DNA from 3 places in the Escherichia ruysiae genome. Region 2 is predicted to be linked to each of the others. Evidence: predicted binding sites of a transcription regulator. Region 2 holds the regulator's gene; each other region holds the start of a gene.
What was found. Region 2 encodes PurR, which represses purine synthesis genes. Its sites were predicted from a motif close to CANGCAAACGTTTGCNTG; they were not measured.

Region 1 (6,519 bases), 1.1 Mb from region 2:
TTGGTTATGAATGGGTACGGAAGGTGATTCCGGTTGGCTTGCCAGAGCTTCGCTTAACGCCAATTTAAGTGCCGGAAAACCTTTATAGCCAAGTTTTTGCGCGAACTTCACTACGCTTGACTGACTGACTCCGGCTTCGTTGGCCAGTTGTTGGGAACTAAGGTGGCGGGCAGTGTCCGGTTGTAGCAGGAGATAATCCGCCAGCTTTTTATCACTCTGGGCAAGCCCCTGGTAACGCTGACGGATACGAAGTAGGCCGTTCATATCTTTCCTCGCGATGAATTAATGGCGACAACAGGCAATATGAGACACAAGCGAGAGAATATTATATTCCATCAAAGTTAATTGCCATGAATTAAAAATTCCAGTCAACCATTATGCGATAGATTGTTGCCGGAAAAGTGATGATCTATCTGTTAGGCTATCTGGTAGTGAAAATTAATCAGGATGTATCAGTCCAGAGGGGTGTGGTTTGGCAACTCACGAGCGTCGTGTGGTGTTTTTTGACTTAGATGGAACATTGCATCAACAGGATATGTTTGGCAGTTTTCTGCGCTACTTACTGCGCCGACAGCCGCTGAATGCGTTACTTGTTCTGCCGCTGTTGCCGGTCATTGTCATTGCATTATTAATCAAGGGGCGAGCGGCACGTTGGCCGATGAGTCTGCTGCTATGGGGTTGTACCTTTGGTCATAGCGAAGCACGTTTACAGGCGTTACAAGCCGATTTCGTGCATTGGTTTCGCGACAATGTCACTGCTTTCCCGCTAGTGCAGGAACGTCTGACCAGCTATCTGCTAAGCTCCGATGCTGATATTTGGTTGATTACCGGTTCCCCTCAGGCTTTGGTCGAAGCGGTTTATTTCGATACGCCGTGGCTGCCACGCGTTAATCTTATCGCCAGTCAGATCCAGCGCGGCTATGGTGGCTGGGTGCTGACCATGCGCTGTCTCGGTTATGAAAAAGTCGCGCAACTGGAACGCAAAATCGGCACACCGCTGCGGCTGTACAGTGGCTATAGCGACAGTAATCAGGACAATCCGCTACTCTATTTTTGTCAGCATCGCTGGCGGGTAACGCCTCGCGGTGAACTCCAGCAACTGGAATAGAGTAAAGCATAGCGTCCGTGTATAATGCGCCGCGCTTTTATAACCGGAGTTTTCTTTTTGTCTGAAGTCGAATTTAGCCACGAATACTGGATGCGTCATGCGCTGACGCTGGCGAAACGTGCCTGGGACGAGCGAGAAGTGCCGGTCGGCGCGGTATTAGTGCATAACAATCGCGTAATCGGCGAAGGATGGAATCGTCCGATTGGCCGTCATGATCCTACTGCACATGCAGAAATCATGGCGCTGCGGCAAGGAGGGCTGGTGTTGCAGAATTATCGCCTGATCGACGCCACGTTGTATGTCACGCTGGAGCCATGCGTGATGTGCGCCGGAGCGATGATTCACAGCCGCATTGGTCGCGTAGTCTTTGGCGCTCGTGATGCGAAAACTGGTGCCGCCGGATCATTAATGGATGTGCTGCACCATCCTGGTATGAATCATCGAGTGGAAATTACGGAAGGAATACTGGCAGATGAGTGCGCGGCGCTACTCAGCGATTTTTTCCGAATGCGCCGCCAGGAAATCAAAGCGCAGAAAAAAGCGCAACCTGCTACAGATTAATTTCGTTTCTCTTCACTTCCCTTCCTGGAAAACAGTAGAGAAGGGGAGTGTGTCAGATAATTAGATGACGACTGCGAAAGAAACGAGAGAAAGGGAAATTTTCCCTTTCCTAATTCAGCAGGTGATACCGCCGGATAATCCTGCGCCAGTTGCATCGCCGCTTCTGTAGCCTGCTTCTCTTTCTCTTGCAGATAACCCACCAGGCTAATCTGATACTTACGAATATTTTCGACATAAGCATAGGCTTCATGCCCACGCGCGTAGCCGTAAGTCAGCTTGCTGTAATAGGGTTTCTGGCTAAGTAAAGGCAGACGCTGTTTGACATCGGCCCAACTGTCAGGATTGCCTTTGGTTTTTGCCGTCAGGGCGCGGGCGTCCAGCATATGTGCATAGCCCATATTATAGGCGGCGAGCGCAAACCAGATCCGCTCATTTTCTGGCACGCTCTCTGGCACTTTACTCATCATATTCTGTAAGTAACGCGCGCCGCCGCTGATGCTTTGTTCGGCATCAGTGCGGTCGGTAATGCCCAGGCTTTGCGCGGTATTTTTGGTTAACATCATCATGCCGCGTACACCGGTCGGCGAAGTGGCCTGTGCATCCCAGTGCGATTCCTGATAAGCAATCGCGGCCAGCAAACGCCAGTCAATTTCTTCGGCGTATTTCTCAAACAGCGGCTTTAACTGCGGCAGTACTGCATCAACGGCGCGTAAAAATGTGCGCGTATCAACGTAATCAAAATCATCGCCATGTCCGAGATATTTCTCTTCAATACGCGCCAGTGTGCCGTCCTCATTCATTTCATTGAAGAAGTCGAGCAGAGCCGCAGAAAGCGTATTATCGTTATCTAATTGACTAAACCAGGTTACCGGTTGTTCATCGGTGATATCCAGTGCCACAGCAAGTTCCGGGTGAACGCGCTGAAACAGGCTGATAGCGACAGAATCGGCAATGGTGTAATCCAGCTTACCTTCGATAACATCTTCCATTAACTCCACAGAACCTTTTCTGTCGTCCACTTTCCAGCTTAATTCCGGGAACTTAGTCTCTTTCAGTTTTTGCAGATCGTTAATGACAACATGCCCGGGAGCGACGGACAACTGTTCCGCCGTCAGATTGCCCAGCGTCCGTGGTCGATACTGACCTACTTTATAGACCAGTTGTTGTGAAACGGAATAATAGGTTGGGCCAGGCTGATAATTTTTAACCCTTTCGCTGTTATAGACCAGTCCCGCCGCCAGCAGATCGGCATCACCGTTATCGAGATCGTCAAACAACTGGCTGATGTTCTGCCGTACGGTGACTTTCAGTTTTACGCCGAGGTAATCGGCAAACTGTTTTGCCAGTTCGTAATCCAGGCCAAAAGGTTTACCGTTGATTTCGTTATATGTCAGGGGAGTATGAATGGTGCTCACGCGCAACTCTCCCCGCGCTTGAATGGCGGCGATACGATTGTCGGCTTTACCAAACCAGGGAATGGATGGCCAGAGAGCGACCGCGAGAAGCAGTGCCAGAATGCCGATGAACAGATAATTAATCTTTAATTTTTTCAATTAGTTAATTCTCTGTGTCGTGCGCGTCCCAGCCTGAAAGATCGTAATGCTATTGAAAGGTTTACTCATAAATGAGCGGCATTTTGCGTAAACTTGCGCCAGTTGGCAACTTATTACAGAGATTGGCGGCACGCGTTGCTAATTCATGAGGGCGATTTTATTTCCACGCAAACGGTTTCGTCAGCGCATCAGATTCTTTATAATGACGCCCGTTTCCCCCCCTTGGGTACACCGAAAGCTTAGAAGACGAGAGACTTATGATGGAAATTCTGCGTGGTTCGCCTGCATTGTCGGCATTCCGAATCAACAAACTGCTGGCACGTTTTCAGGCTGCCAGGCTCCCGGTTCACAACATTTACGCCGAGTATGTCCATTTTGCTGACCTCAATGCGCCGTTAAACGATGATGAGCACGCACAACTTGAACGCCTGCTGAAATATGGCCCGGCACTCGCCAGCCACGCCCCGCAAGGTAAACTCCTGCTGGTGACCCCGCGTCCAGGCACCATCTCTCCCTGGTCTTCGAAAGCGACCGATATCGCCCATAACTGCGGGCTGCAACAGGTAAACCGCCTTGAGCGCGGCGTTGCTTACTATGTAGAAGCCGGTACGCTGACCAATGACCAATGGCAGCAGGTTACCGCTGAACTGCACGACCGCATGATGGAAACGGTCTTTTTCGCTTTAGATGATGCAGAGCAGCTGTTTGCTCATCATCAACCGACTCCGGTTACCAGCGTTGATTTGCTGGGGCAGGGGCGTCAGGCGCTAATCGACGCTAACCTGCGTCTTGGCCTGGCACTGGCGGAAGATGAAATTGACTATCTGCAGGATGCTTTCACGAAGCTTGGTCGTAACCCGAACGACATAGAGCTTTATATGTTCGCCCAGGCGAACTCTGAGCACTGCCGTCATAAGATTTTTAACGCAGACTGGATTATTGACGGTGAACAGCAGCCGAAATCGCTGTTCAAGATGATCAAAAACACCTTCGAAACCACGCCGGATCACGTTCTCTCTGCTTATAAAGATAACGCCGCCGTAATGGAAGGTTCTGAAGTGGGCCGCTACTTTGCTGACCACGAAACAGGTCGCTACGACTATCATCAGGAACCGGCGCACATCCTGATGAAAGTAGAAACCCACAACCACCCGACGGCGATTTCTCCGTGGCCGGGCGCGGCGACTGGTTCCGGCGGCGAAATCCGTGATGAAGGCGCAACCGGACGCGGCGCGAAGCCGAAAGCCGGCCTGGTCGGTTTCTCCGTATCCAACCTGCGTATCCCTGGCTTTGAACAGCCGTGGGAAGAAGATTTCGGTAAGCCTGAACGTATTGTTACTGCACTGGATATCATGACCGAAGGCCCGCTGGGCGGCGCGGCGTTTAACAATGAATTTGGTCGTCCGGCACTGAACGGCTATTTCCGTACGTATGAAGAAAAAGTGAACAGCCACAACGGCGAAGAGCTGCGCGGTTATCACAAACCGATCATGCTGGCGGGCGGGATCGGCAATATTCGCGCCGATCACGTACAAAAAGGTGAGATCAACGTCGGCGCGAAGCTGGTCGTTCTCGGCGGCCCGGCAATGAACATCGGCCTTGGCGGCGGCGCGGCGTCTTCCATGGCGTCTGGTCAGTCTGATGCCGACCTCGATTTTGCTTCCGTACAGCGCGATAACCCGGAGATGGAGCGTCGTTGCCAGGAAGTGATCGACCGTTGCTGGCAGTTGGGTGATGCCAACCCAATTCTGTTTATCCATGACGTTGGCGCGGGCGGTCTTTCTAACGCTATGCCGGAACTGGTGAGCGACGGCGGACGCGGTGGTAAATTCGAACTGCGCGATATTCTGAGCGATGAACCGGGCATGAGCCCGCTGGAAATCTGGTGTAACGAATCCCAGGAACGCTACGTGCTGGCGGTTGCAGCCGATCAGTTACCGCTGTTTGACGAATTGTGTAAACGTGAACGTGCGCCATACGCGGTGATTGGTGAAGCGACCGAAGAACTGCATCTTTCTCTGCACGATCGTCATTTTGATAATCAGCCAATCGATCTGCCGCTGGACGTGCTGCTTGGCAAAACGCCGAAGATGACCCGCGATGTACAAACGCTGAAAGCGAAGGGCGATGCGCTGGCTCGTGAAGGGATCACCATTGCTGACGCGGTGAAACGCGTGCTGCATCTGCCGACTGTGGCAGAGAAAACCTTCCTTGTGACCATTGGCGACCGCAGCGTAACCGGCATGGTGGCGCGCGATCAGATGGTGGGTCCGTGGCAGGTGCCGGTCGCTAACTGCGCGGTCACTACCGCCAGCCTCGACAGCTACTACGGTGAAGCGATGGCAATTGGCGAACGTGCGCCGGTTGCGCTGCTGGATTTCGCCGCCTCTGCCCGTCTGGCAGTTGGTGAAGCGTTAACCAACATCGCCGCTACGCAGATTGGCGATATCAAACGCATCAAACTTTCCGCCAACTGGATGGCGGCTGCAGGTCATCCTGGCGAAGATGCGGGTCTGTATGAAGCCGTAAAAGCGGTGGGTGAAGAGCTTTGCCCGGCGCTGGGCCTGACGATCCCGGTGGGTAAAGACTCCATGTCGATGAAAACCCGCTGGCAGGAAGGTAACGAAGAACGCGAAATGACGTCGCCGCTGTCACTGGTCATTTCTGCATTTGCCCGCGTGGAAGATGTGCGTCACACCATCACGCCGCAGCTTTCTACCGAAGATAACGCACTGCTGCTGATTGATTTGGGCAAAGGCAATAACGCGCTGGGCGCAACGGCGCTGGCGCAGGTTTATCGTCAGCTTGGCGACAAACCGGCAGATGTGCGTGACGTCGCGCAACTGAAAGGCTTCTATGACGCGATTCAGGCGCTGGTTGCACAGCGTAAACTGCTTGCGTACCACGACCGCTCTGACGGTGGCCTGCTGGTGACGCTGGCGGAAATGGCGTTTGCCGGTCATTGCGGTATTGAAGCGGATATCGCCACTCTGGGTGACGATCGCCTGGCGGCGTTGTTTAACGAAGAGCTGGGGGCAGTGATTCAGGTACGTGCCGCTGACCGTGAAGCGGTCGAAGCCGTACTGGCACAGTATGGCCTTGCTGATTGCGTCCATTATGTCGGCCAGGCGGTATCTGGAGACCGTTTTGTGATTACCGCCAACGGGCAGGCTGTATTCAGCGAAAGCCGTACTACGTTGCGTGTCTGGTGGGCAGAAACCACCTGGCAGATGCAGCGCCTGCGTGACAACCCGGAGTGTGCCGATCAGGAGCATCAGGCGAAATCTAATGACGCCG
Region 2 (6,519 bases):
ATCTCGCAGAAAATCCGCGAGTCTATAATCCGACGTAGAACAGAGGGAAAGGAGGAACCCTTGCCGAAATGACCATCCATAGCAATCCGGGAACGCTCCTGTCCCCGTAAAAACATAATATTTATCGTAATCTTAACAACTGGAAATTAGTATAGGCCGCTAATTTCAATCATACAACAAAATTTTGTTAGCAGCCTAAGTATAAAGATGTCGATATAGATCAATGTGATTCGCTATGAGCGACTTCGGCATTACCATGATTCTGGCAACCAGGTTCTTCACAACGTTGCATCATGTAACCCAGAGAAGCCAGTACCACGGTCGATAACATCACGCAGGTGGTGGTGAGCAGTGGTGTGCTAACGCTGATGAGCCAGGAAACCACAAGGCTTGCGAGGAAGCACAGTCCCAGTTGCAGTGTGTTCTGCAATGCTGCAGCGCGGCCGGTCGCATGTGGGAAGGGGCGCAGCGCCTGGGCGACAACAATCGGGTAGATTGCGCCGTTAGCAATAGCCATCACACAGAATGGGATCAGGATTTCGACCAGCGAAACATGGCTAATGAAGCCAGCAGCCCAGGTCGCCACGACACTGACAGCAAACAGCGCCAGCAGCCACGGTAATAATTGTTTGCCTTGCCATTTTTGCAATGCTGCGCGACAGCCATAACCACCAATCAGAAACGCGATGGTTTGTGGTACATAACTTAAACCAATGACTGCCGGGCTGTAGCCCATCTCGCTAAGGATGAACGGTGAACCGGTCAGCCAGGCAAAGAAACTGGCTGAACAGGCCGCATAAATCAGCACGTTGCCGCGATAGGTTTTTGAACGCAGCAGATCGGTAAAGGTCAGTCCATCCTGACTATCGTTACGTGCTTTAGTCGTGGGTTTAAGCCAGAAAATGGGCAGAATAAGTACTACGGTAATGGCAAACAAGGTGGCGAAAATCGCCTGCCAGGAAAAATGAACCAGCAGCCAGCTACCTAAAAGAGGAGCAAGGGCAGGAGAGAGTCCCACCAATGGCATGATCGTGGCGAAAATACGATTCACTTTTTGTGAAGGATAGTAATCCGTCACCAACGCCTGCCAGATAACTGCGGCGGCACAGACACCAACCGCTTGCACAAACCGTAATACCAGCAGAGTGATGGCGTTATCCACCCATAACATCCCCAGACTACCTAATGCAAAAATTGTCAGGCCGATTAATAACACCGGTTTACGACCATAACGGTCGGAGAGCGGCCCCCACAGAAGTTGGGCTGCGGCAAAACCGGCAAGGAACAGACTAAGGCTGGCACTGACAGCAGACGCAGGCGTTTGCAAATCGGCCTGAATGGCGGCGAAAGCGGGCAGATACATATCGGTTGCCAGAAAACCGAGTACGCTCAAACCCGCCAGCCAGACTAAAAATCTTTTCCCAGGTTGCATGTATATTCTCTAAATTTCTCAGTTAAACACCGTCGCAAAGTGTAGGGAGTGAAATTCCTGTTGTGAAACGGTAATATTTGATGACTGGTTTCAAAAATTTTGCAGGCAAACTATGTGGTCTGAGTATTCTCTCGAAGTGGTTGATGCGGTAGCGCGTAATGGCAGTTTTAGTGCTGCGGCTCAGGAGTTACATCGCGTTCCTTCAGCGGTCAGCTATACCGTGCGTCAGCTGGAAGAGTGGCTGGCGGTGCCGCTTTTTGAACGGCGTCATCGTGATGTGGAACTGACCGCTGCCGGGGCGTGGTTTCTCAAAGAAGGGCGCTCTGTTGTCAAAAAAATGCAGATCACTCGCCAGCAATGTCAGCAGATTGCGAACGGCTGGCGCGGTCAGTTAGCCATTGCGGTGGATAATATCGTCAGGCCAGAACGTACACGGCAGATGATCGTTGATTTCTATCGCCATTTTGATGACGTTGAACTTCTGGTATTTCAGGAAGTATTTAACGGTGTCTGGGATGCGCTTTCCGACGGGCGCGTGGAACTGGCGATTGGCGCGACACGAGCGATTCCGGTGGGCGGTCGTTACGCCTTCCGTGATATGGGGATGTTGAGCTGGAGTTGTGTTGTTGCCCGTCATCATCCGCTTGCGTCAATGAATGGGCCATTCAGCGATGATACGTTGCGCAACTGGCCATCGCTGGTGCGCGAAGACACCTCGCGGACGCTACCAAAACGTATTACCTGGCTGCTGGATAACCAAAAGCGCCTTGTTGTACCGGACTGGGAATCATCGGCAACGTGTATTTCGGCTGGGTTATGCATCGGTATGGTGCCGACACATTTCGCCAAACCGTGGCTTAATGAGGGGAAGTGGGTAGCACTAGAACTGGAAAATCCATTCCCTGATTCAGCATGTTGTCTGACCTGGCAGCAGAATGATATGTCGCCTGCTTTAACCTGGTTGCTTGAGTATCTCGGCGATAGTGAGACGCTGAATAAGGAGTGGCTGCGGGAGCCGGAAGAGACTCCCGCAACGGGTGATTAACGACGATAGTCGCGGAACGGGCCATCAGCCACGGAGCGACGTTCAATCAACCGTGGATGAACTTCAATTGACTGCGGTTCTTCGCGTTTGTTGACGATACGATCCAACAGCATATTGAACGCCGTTTCACCCAGCGAATCTTTTGGCTGATGGATAGTGGTCAGTGCCGGGGTAAAGTAGCGAGCGTTGCGCACGTTATCATAACCGATCAGCGAAACATCCTGCGGGACGCGCAGCCCCATTTCATCAGCGGCACAGAGTGCGCCCATTGCCATAATATCGCCGCCACAGAAGACAGCGGTAGGTCTGTGTGGTTGCGACAGGATTTGCTGCATGGCGCGATAACCTGATTCAGGCTCAAAGTCACCTTGCACAATCCAGTTTTCCGGCACTTTGATCATGGCTTCTTCCATCGCTTTCATAAAGCCCGCCAAACGACCTGCACCGGTGTTACGCTCCAGAGGACCAGGAATAACGCCAATTTCGCGGTGACCGCGTTCAATCAGATAGCGCCCGGCCATGTAACCGCCTTCAAAAGCGTTATCGATAACCGCATCGGTAAAGTCTGCTTTTGCTTCACCCCAGTCCATCACCACCATCGGGATATGGCGATACTCTTCCAGCATCGCCAGCAACGGTTCCGGATACTCCGAACACATCACCAGCAGGCCATCGACGCGTTTTTGCGCCATCATCGACAGATAAGCCCGCTGTTTCTCAAGATTGTTCCACGCATTGCCCAGAATCAGCGTGTAGCCTTTCTGGAAGCAATTTTTTTCTACCGCTTCAATGATTTCGGCGAAATAGGCCGCTTCGCTGCTGGTCGCCAGCAAACCGATAGACTTGGTGTGGTTAACCTTCAGGCTACGCGCCACCGCGCTAGGGGAGTAGTGTAATTCTTTGATCGCTGCCCACACAGCATTGCGCGTTTCTTCAGCGACGAAACGTGTTTTGTTGATTACGTGTGACACAGTTGTAGTGGAAACGTTTGCTCGTTTCGCTACATCTTTTATTGTTGCCATTCCATTTCACTCCAGACCCTAACTTCAGCTCCTGCAAAATCGCAAGGTAAACGTTTGCCTTTACACACCTTACGCACAACAAAAGTGTTGCGGTACGCCGGGAAAATGACACAGAGCGTCAGGAAGGGGTCAATGGCCAGTACGCAAATAATGTAAGCGTGGAATTTTGGCCGATCTTGATGAAAAGGGGAAGTAGTAAAAACACTTATCATTATAAATGACGGGAGATTTTTTCATCACAGTATGTAAAAATGCGTAATATCACTTTTTGTGGGGTAATAAAAAGGAGAAAACTTGATGAGCACCGACCTTAAATTTTCACTGGTAACAACCATTATCGTTCTTGGTTTGATCGTGGCCGTGGGTTTGACTGCCGCGCTACACTGATTTCCCCTCGAGGGAGCGCGTTCTCCCTCACATCTCCTTCCTCTTTGTTAGCAAAATGGCAAAAGTGTTTTCTCTTTTTGTTATTTTCATTCTTTTGTGATTGATGTCATGCTTTCGCCACTTTGATGAACATCGCGTGATGACGCGAAGAGGTGGAGATTAGGCATGAAAATTAACTATCCGTTGCTGGCGCTGGCAATTGGCGCATTTGGTATCGGGACAACGGAATTCTCGCCAATGGGCTTGTTGCCCGTTATTGCGCGTGGTGTGGATGTCTCGATTCCCGCTGCCGGAATGTTAATCAGCGCCTATGCGGTTGGCGTGATGGTTGGCGCGCCATTGATGACGCTTCTGCTTTCTCATCGTGCCCGCCGTAGTGCGCTGATTTTCCTGATGGCGATTTTCACGCTCGGTAACGTACTTTCTGCCATCGCACCGGACTATATGACGCTGATGCTTTCACGCATTTTAACCAGCCTGAATCACGGGGCGTTTTTTGGTCTGGGGTCTGTCGTGGCAGCAAGCGTGGTGCCAAAACATAAACAGGCCAGCGCAGTTGCAACTATGTTTATGGGCTTAACACTGGCGAATATCGGTGGCGTTCCGGCGGCAACCTGGCTTGGGGAAACTATTGGCTGGCGTATGTCATTTCTGGCAACGGCGGGGCTGGGTGTGATTTCAATGGTGAGCCTGTTCTTCTCTTTACCTAAAGGTGGCGCAGGGGCGCGGCCTGACGTGAAAAAAGAGCTGGCGGTACTGTTGCGTCCACAGGTGCTGTCTGCATTGCTGACGACGGTGCTGGGCGCTGGCGCAATGTTCACCCTCTACACCTATATTTCTCCGGTACTGCAAAGTATCACTCACGCAACGCCGGTGTTCGTCACTGCAATGCTGGTGCTGATTGGTGTCGGATTCTCTATCGGTAACTTTCTCGGCGGCAAACTTGCAGATCGTTCAGTTAACGGCACGTTGAAAGGCTTTTTGCTGCTGCTGATGGTGATTATGCTCGCGATCCCGTTCCTGGCGCGAAATGAGTTTGGCGCGGCTATTAGCATGGTGGTGTGGGGCGCTGCAACCTTTGCGGTTGTACCACCGTTGCAGATGCGTGTAATGCGCGTTGCCAGCGAAGCGCCGGGTTTGTCTTCATCAGTAAATATTGGTGCCTTTAACCTTGGAAATGCGCTGGGTGCCGCAGCCGGTGGTGCAGTGATTTCCGGTGGTCTGGGATACAGTTTTGTGCCGGTGATGGGGGCGATTGTCGCGGGGCTGGCATTGTTGCTGGTATTTATGTCAGCCAGAAAACAACCTGAAGCAGTTTGCGTTGCCAACAGCTAATAAACAAAAACGCAGAAGGATAACCTTCTGCGTTACAGTTTGCAGGCAAAGTGCGATTTATCTTGCCGGATGTGGTGTTAATGCCTCATCCGCGTAGGCCTGATAAGCGTAGCGCATCAGGCAATGCTGCATTTGCCATCAGTGATTATGCGGCGAGATTTTTTGCTACGAATTCCCAGTTTACCAGCGCCCAGAAGTGCTCCAGATAACCCGGACGTGCATTGCGATAGTCGATGTAATAAGCGTGTTCCCAGACATCAACGGTCAGCAGTGGAGTCGCATCGGTGGTCAGCGGAGTACCTGCGTTAGAAGTGGAAACGATAGCCAGTTTGCCATCGCTGTTTTTCACCAGCCAGGTCCAGCCAGAACCAAAGTTTTTGATCGCAGCATCAGTAAACTGAGCTTTGAAATCGGCAAAGCTGCCAAAAGAAGCGGCGATAGCTTCAGCCAGTTCACCCGTCGGTTCGCCACCCGCGTTTGGCGCCAGGCAGTTCCAGTAGAAAGTGTGGTTCCAGACCTGAGCGGCGTTATTGAATACACCACCTTCAGAGCTGCGAATAATCTCTTCCAGTGATTTACCTTCAAACGCAGTACCTTTGATCAGGTTGTTCAGGTTAGTGACATAAGTCTGATGATGTTTGCCGTAGTGATACTCGATAGTTTCCGCAGAAATGTGCGGTGCCAGAGCATCTTTAGCATATGGTAGTGCAGGTAATTCAAATGACATTGCTACTCTCCTTTATTATTAATTGGCATACGTACAATAGCCTTATTGTGCGTATGGATAGGGTAGCAAATTAAAAGGTGATACAAAAGATGAACTTACCCTGTTGCCGTAACAACAGGGTAAAGTTTTAGCGAAGTGTTTTTGGGGTCATCACCCGACGAGCGCCAACATAGTGGCGTTGCCAGTAATCTTCACTTAACGAAGTGATTTTAATTTCCTGACCACTGCGTGGTGACTGAATAAATTTGCCGTTGCCGACATACACGCCAACGTGATCGGCGGTTCCGCGCCCCTGAGTGCGGAAGAAGACAAGGTCGCCGTTTTTCAGTTCGCTGCGATCGATCGGCGCGGCGTCACGCAGGTGATACATTTCGTTAGCCGTGCGTGGAATACGGATCTTCACCAGATCTTTATACGCGTAATAAACCAGTCCGCTGCAATCAAAACCGGTACGCGGTGAGCTGCCGCCCCAGCGATATGGTTTGCCAATTTGCTGCATCAGCTTATTCATAGCCACTTTTGTGGCTTTCTGTACTTTTGCTTTATGCGCGTCGGCGATGGTTCCCTGTGT
Region 3 (6,519 bases), 2.4 Mb from region 2:
AAACAGCTGGCAAGATCGGTGCCGCCACGAAACTGCTGGCTTAAAAAGCGAATCGCTTGTTCGATGCCTTGTGAGCCTGAAAGCTCATAACGGACGATCTCGGTGGAAAATAACATAATAAAGCAGCGCCGGTTTTCAGCGAGGGCAATGCGCATTAATGCCAGGCAGAACGCTTTCGCACACTGTTCATTAAAGCCGCCCATTGAGCCGGAAGTATCCACGCAGACAATAAACGGTCCGCGCGGCTGTTCGTCGTAATCTTTATGTACCACCGGGCGTTCGATAACTTTTTCACGCCACGACTCACCGTGCAGGCGATAGGTGAGTAACTGCTTTTCCACCAGTCGACGGTAAAATTCATACTCCAGTTCAGTTATCCCAAGCGTCGCCAGTTCCGGCGGTAGAAGGCGTAAAATATCATCGCTTTGTTGCAGACCATCAACCTGCTCAGGAACGGTCGCCGGTTCGCGCACCATGGTGCGGAAGGTTTCCATCTGCGCATCGTTGCGTGGTATCGATTTGGCTTCCCGCGAACGCCCGAGCTGTTCCGCCAGGCGCTTCAGTTCCGGCTGTTCGTTAAGAAATTCACCGTATTTTACAATTAACTGATAGTCGCCACGTTTAAGCTGACCGGCGCTCATATCCCACAGACGACCGGCTGCGGTGTTGTTTTCTGCCAGAATCGGTTCAAGCTGCCCACTTAGCGTCATGCGTTCCTGAACTTCACTCAACAGTTGTTCGCGTTCTTCTTCTAATAACTGTTGATTTAACGTCGTCGCTTGCACTATCAGACTTAAGCGCCAACGCTGGAGAAAAAGCGTGTGTAATGCCGGAGTGATCGTGCCATTGGCATCAACCAACTGCTGGGCTTGTTCGGCCCACGGGGAATTCAGTCGATGCAGTAAATCCAGTATCTGCGGTAGTTGCACAATAAATTGCGGCGTGGAAAGAAGCTGGCTTTGCTGATAGCACATGACCTCTTCCGTGAGCTCCTGCGGGACTCGGGCATCTTTCAACCGACTGCGCAGCGCCTCACGCCAGCGGGGAATATCATCAGTGATTGCCGCCTTCAGTCGTGGGAATTTTTCAAAGAAGACAGCCAACTGCGGTGAGGCCAACAGAGCGATGATCATCTCTTCGATCAATCCCTCTTCGCTGACGGCCAGCATCACATTGAGCGTATCCAGTGTTAGCATTGTTGCGCCTGGCGAATCTGGGTGCCGACATCCTGTAGGCTGGCTTCAATGCGACCTAACCAGTCGCTATGGATAAACAGACATTTTTGCTGTTCGCTGAATAAGGCGTGTTGCTTGCGCCAGTCGCTTTCAAGCTCTTCCAGTTGTTGTTTTATTTCACCAGGCAGACCTTCAGCCGATGAACCGGGAAGCGCCAGCGTACTGCCTTGTAAACTCACATCGCGTACAACCAGATGTTGGGCGCTATCAACTTCCAGATTCAGTTTCTGGGCAAAGCCGATACCGTTCAGTTTGCCGCGAATTTCACCACCTTTATTCAGCCACTGTTCCAGTGCGCTACGCTCAAAAGCGATATGAACAACTTCCATATCATGCAATTTTAATGGTTTTTGCAGCAACAGGGTCAGCGTGGAAGCAGCAACGTCGGCAGGAAGTTGATACTGTGGGCGACGGCTGAACATGCCACCCTGACGAATCACCGTAAAGGCCGTTTTATCGCTTTGTTGCTGCTGGAGTTGCAGGCGACGCTGCACAATTGCACTCAGTTGCGTCAGCATTTCCTGTTGCTTCCACGCATGACTGGTCATCAATACGTCAATTTGTTGTTGAATTAAATTCAGACTTTGGGCGTCGTACCACAGGCAATCTTTCAGCAAGATGAGATCAATCGGGACAACCGCGCTGCGACCGCTAAAAAAGGCGCTGGCCTGCAATAAGCGGATCGCTTTTTTCCAGCGACGGTCGGAGACATAAGGCGCATCCGGTAATTTATCCAGTTGCTGGCGCAGCATAAAAATCAGCTCAAATACATGATCGGGCAGCGTAATTTCACCAATCTCTTTCTGCCAGCGTTCGTATTCTTCATCCGTGACCTGCAAGGATGGTGGAACGGGATTGTCGTTTTCATCCTGTTGGCTGGTCAGCATGGAGCGAAAATTCGTTTTATCCTGCACTTTATCTAACCACAGACGAATCAGCATACGGTCATATAACGCTTCCAGGCTGCTGTCTGCTTCTGGCAGTTCGTTGGAGGCCGCCACCAGCAGGCGCATAGGGATTTTTTCAACATGTGCGCCGTTGCGGAAGTGGCGTTCATTAATAGCGGTTAGTAGGGTATTAAGAATCGCTGGCCCGGCTTTCCAGATCTCATCAAGAAAGACGATTTCTGCTTCCGGCAGGTAGCCGCTGGTTAAACGCTCATAGCGGCCTTCATCTTTTAACGCCTGAATAGAAAGGGGGCCAAAAACTTCTTCCGGTGTGGAGAAGCGGGTCATCAGATATTCAAACGCGCGCGCATTCTGGAAGGCGAATTTTAAGCGCCGGGCGATTAAACTTTTAGCAATACCTGGTGGGCCAAGCAGGAATACGCTTTCACCACTTAATGCCGCTAACAAACACAGGCGGATGGCGTGGCTACGTTCATAAAGCCCTTTTTCAAGCGAACTGCTTAGACGGGAAATTCTTTCCGCTAATAAATGAGGGTGAGCCATAATGAAGTGGCGTCCTTTCGTCAAAAGTTCTGCGTAAACTGCGAGTATAGACGTTTCTTGCTGGTGGCAAAAATAGTCTCAAAGGAGGGCTATTTTTCTTTGAGCCAGGTTAATGTGGCCGCATTTAGGAGTACGATTTTGCCGTTAATCGTGCATACTGTGCGCTTTTTTGTGGGCCAAGGGACTACGCACACATTTCATATTTCAACGAAAGACTAGTCTATGAGCACTGATAATAAGCAATCGTTGCCCGCGATTACCCTCGCGGCGATTGGAGTTGTCTACGGCGATATTGGTACCAGCCCGTTATATACACTTCGTGAATGTTTGTCCGGCCAGTTTGGTTTTGGCGTTGAACGCGATGCCGTGTTTGGCTTTTTATCGCTGATCTTCTGGCTGCTAATCTTTGTGGTTTCCATTAAATATCTCACCTTCGTGATGCGGGCAGATAACGCCGGGGAAGGGGGCATACTGACATTGATGTCGCTTGCCGGGCGTAATACGTCGGCGCGAACGACATCAATGCTGGTGATTATGGGGCTAATCGGCGGCAGTTTCTTCTATGGTGAAGTTGTCATAACACCCGCTATTTCGGTGATGTCAGCCATTGAAGGTCTGGAAATCGTCGCCCCTCAGCTGGATACCTGGATAGTTCCCCTCTCAATCATCGTTCTCACTTTACTGTTTATGATTCAAAAGCATGGCACTGCCATGGTCGGTAAGTTGTTTGCGCCGATTATGCTGACCTGGTTTTTGATTCTGGCGGGGCTGGGGTTACGTAGCATTATTGCCAACCCTGAAGTGTTACATGCTTTAAATCCAATGTGGGCGGTGCATTTCTTCCTTGAATATAAAACCGTTTCCTTTATTGCGTTAGGCGCGGTGGTGCTGTCGATTACCGGTGTCGAGGCGCTGTATGCCGATATGGGGCACTTTGGTAAGTTCCCTATTCGCCTGGCGTGGTTCACCGTCGTATTGCCGTCTTTGACCCTTAACTACTTTGGGCAGGGGGCGCTGCTGTTAAAACACCCGGAAGCGATTAAGAACCCGTTCTTCCTGTTGGCTCCGGACTGGGCGCTGATCCCGCTACTGATCATCGCCGCACTGGCAACGGTGATTGCCTCGCAGGCGGTTATTTCTGGTGTTTTCTCATTGACGCGTCAGGCGGTACGTCTGGGATACTTGTCGCCGATGCGCATTATTCACACCTCTGAAATGGAGTCAGGGCAAATCTACATTCCGTTTGTGAACTGGATGCTCTATGTCGCAGTCGTGATTGTCATTGTCAGCTTTGAGCACTCCAGCAACCTGGCGGCGGCGTATGGAATTGCGGTGACCGGAACGATGGTGCTGACGTCTATTCTTTCAACCACCGTGGCGCGTCAGAACTGGCACTGGAATAAGTATTTTGTTGCGCTGATTTTGATTGCTTTCCTTTGTGTCGATATCCCTCTGTTTACCGCTAACCTCGATAAACTGCTTTCCGGCGGCTGGTTGCCTCTGAGCCTCGGCACGGTGATGTTTATCGTGATGACGACCTGGAAGAGCGAGCGTTTCCGCCTGCTGCGTCGGATGCACGAACATGGTAACTCTCTGGAAGCAATGATTGCTTCACTGGAGAAATCACCGCCTGTTCGCGTTCCCGGAACCGCTGTGTATATGTCGCGTGCAATTAATGTCATTCCCTTTGCGCTGATGCATAACCTTAAACATAACAAGGTGTTGCATGAGCGGGTTATTCTGTTAACTCTGCGTACTGAAGACGCGCCATATGTCCATAACGTCCGTCGGGTACAGATTGAACAATTGTCGCCCACGTTCTGGCGGGTGGTGGCAAGTTATGGTTGGCGAGAAACGCCAAACGTGGAAGAAGTTTTCCACCGCTGCGGTCTGGAAGGATTAAGTTGCCGGATGATGGAAACCTCCTTCTTTATGTCGCATGAATCACTGATCCTTGGCAAACGCCCGTGGTATTTGCGTCTGCGCGGCAAGCTGTACTTGCTGTTGCAACGTAATGCGCTGCGCGCGCCGGATCAGTTTGAAATCCCACCAAACCGGGTTATCGAATTGGGTACTCAGGTCGAAATCTAACGCCAGACGCCTCCTTTCTCCATAAGGGGGCGTTTTTTTTCATGGTTACTCACGATGTAAAACGTTTCGATGTTGATCACATTTCAGTAACGTCGTGATGGTTTTCCTTAATCAGTCAGGATTAAACTGCGGGTCAGCGAAACGTTTCGCTGATGGAGAAAAAAATGAAAAAAGGCACCGTTCTTAATTCTGATATTTCATCGGTGATCTCCCGTCTGGGACATACCGATACGCTGGTGGTGTGTGATGCTGGTTTACCCATCCCCAAAAGTACAACGCGTATCGATATGGCATTAACCCAGGGTGTACCTTCTTTTATGCAGGTGCTGGGCGTCGTCACAAGTGAAATGCAGGTCGAGGCAGCCATTATCGCGGAAGAGATCAAACAACATAATCCGCAACTCCACGAAACGTTGCTCACTCACCTTGAGCAGCTGCAAAAACACCAGGGAAACACTATTGAAATTCGTTACACCACGCATGAACAATTCAAACAACAAACCGCAGAAAGTCAGGCGGTAATTCGCAGCGGAGAATGTTCTCCGTATGCGAATATCATTCTCTGTGCTGGCGTGACGTTCTGAGGCCGCCATGGAAGCATTACTACAGCTTAAAGGTATCGATAAAGCGTTTCCGGGCGTAAAAGCTCTCTCGGGAGCCGCGTTAAATGTCTATCCAGGTCGTGTGATGGCGCTGGTAGGCGAAAATGGTGCGGGTAAATCCACCATGATGAAAGTGCTGACCGGTATCTATACCCGTGATGCTGGTACGCTTTTATGGTTGGGTAAAGAGACTACTTTTACCGGGCCGAAATCCTCCCAGGAAGCCGGGATTGGGATTATCCACCAGGAACTGAACCTGATCCCGCAGTTGACCATTGCCGAAAACATTTTCCTCGGTCGTGAGTTTGTAAATCGCTTTGGCAAAATTGACTGGAAAACCATGTATGCCGAAGCGGATAAACTCTTAGCCAAACTTAACCTGCGGTTTAAAAGCGACAAGCTGGTGGGCGATCTTTCTATTGGCGACCAGCAGATGGTGGAAATTGCCAAAGTGCTGAGCTTTGAGTCGAAAGTCATCATTATGGATGAACCGACCGATGCGCTGACCGATACCGAAACAGAATCCCTGTTCCGCGTTATCCGCGAACTGAAATCGCAGGGGCGCGGCATTGTCTATATTTCCCACCGTATGAAAGAAATCTTCGAGATTTGCGATGACGTTACCGTTTTTCGTGACGGGCAATTTATTGCCGAGCGCGAAGTAGCGTCACTGACTGAAGATTCGCTGATTGAGATGATGGTGGGACGTAAGCTGGAAGATCAGTATCCACACCTGGACAAAGCGCCGGGGGACGTCTTACTGAAAGTCGATAATCTCTGCGGACCCGGCGTTAACGATGTCTCTTTTACTTTACGCAAAGGCGAAATTCTTGGCGTCTCTGGTTTGATGGGCGCAGGTCGTACCGAACTGATGAAAGTGCTCTATGGCGCCCTGCCGCGCACCAGCGGTTACGTCACCCTGGATGGGCATGAGGTCGTTACCCGTTCGCCGCAGGATGGCCTGGCAAACGGCATTGTGTATATCTCTGAAGACCGTAAACGCGACGGTTTAGTGTTGGGCATGTCAGTAAAAGAGAACATGTCACTGACCGCGCTACGCTACTTCAGTCGCACAGGTGGTAGCCTGAAACATGCGGATGAGCAGCAGGCGGTCAGTGATTTTATCCGTCTGTTCAACGT

Region 1: a site for PurR is predicted at 3,387-3,404, ahead of purL (phosphoribosylformylglycinamidine synthase). Genes of this name have one in related genera too.
Region 3: a site for PurR is predicted at 4,912-4,929, ahead of rbsD (D-ribose pyranase). Genes of this name have one in related genera too.

Annotation. Positions count from the first base shown of each region.
Region 1 covers NZ_JAVIWS010000001.1:1,371,779-1,378,297, reverse strand. The annotation lists gene RGV86_RS06855 (MurR/RpiR family transcriptional regulator) at 1-264, opposite strand, end outside; gene yfhb (phosphatidylglycerophosphatase C) at 473-1,108, shown strand; gene tadA (tRNA adenosine(34) deaminase TadA) at 1,166-1,669, shown strand; gene mltF (membrane-bound lytic murein transglycosylase MltF) at 1,666-3,222, opposite strand; gene purL (phosphoribosylformylglycinamidine synthase) at 3,480-6,519, shown strand, end outside.
Region 2 covers NZ_JAVIWS010000001.1:243,233-249,751, forward strand. The annotation lists gene punC (purine nucleoside transporter PunC) at 221-1,432, opposite strand; gene punR (DNA-binding transcriptional activator PunR) at 1,545-2,477, shown strand; gene purR (HTH-type transcriptional repressor PurR) at 2,474-3,499, opposite strand; gene cydH (cytochrome bd-I accessory subunit CydH) at 3,797-3,886, shown strand; gene RGV86_RS01345 (MFS transporter) at 4,052-5,221, shown strand; gene sodB (superoxide dismutase [Fe]) at 5,367-5,948, opposite strand; gene mepH (peptidoglycan DD-endopeptidase MepH) at 6,076-6,519, opposite strand, start outside.
Region 3 covers NZ_JAVIWS010000001.1:2,624,532-2,631,050, forward strand. The annotation lists gene viaA (ATPase RavA stimulator ViaA) at 1-1,196, opposite strand, end outside; gene ravA (ATPase RavA) at 1,190-2,686, opposite strand; gene kup (low affinity potassium transporter Kup) at 2,909-4,777, shown strand; gene rbsD (D-ribose pyranase) at 4,942-5,361, shown strand; gene rbsA (ribose ABC transporter ATP-binding protein RbsA) at 5,369-6,519, shown strand, end outside.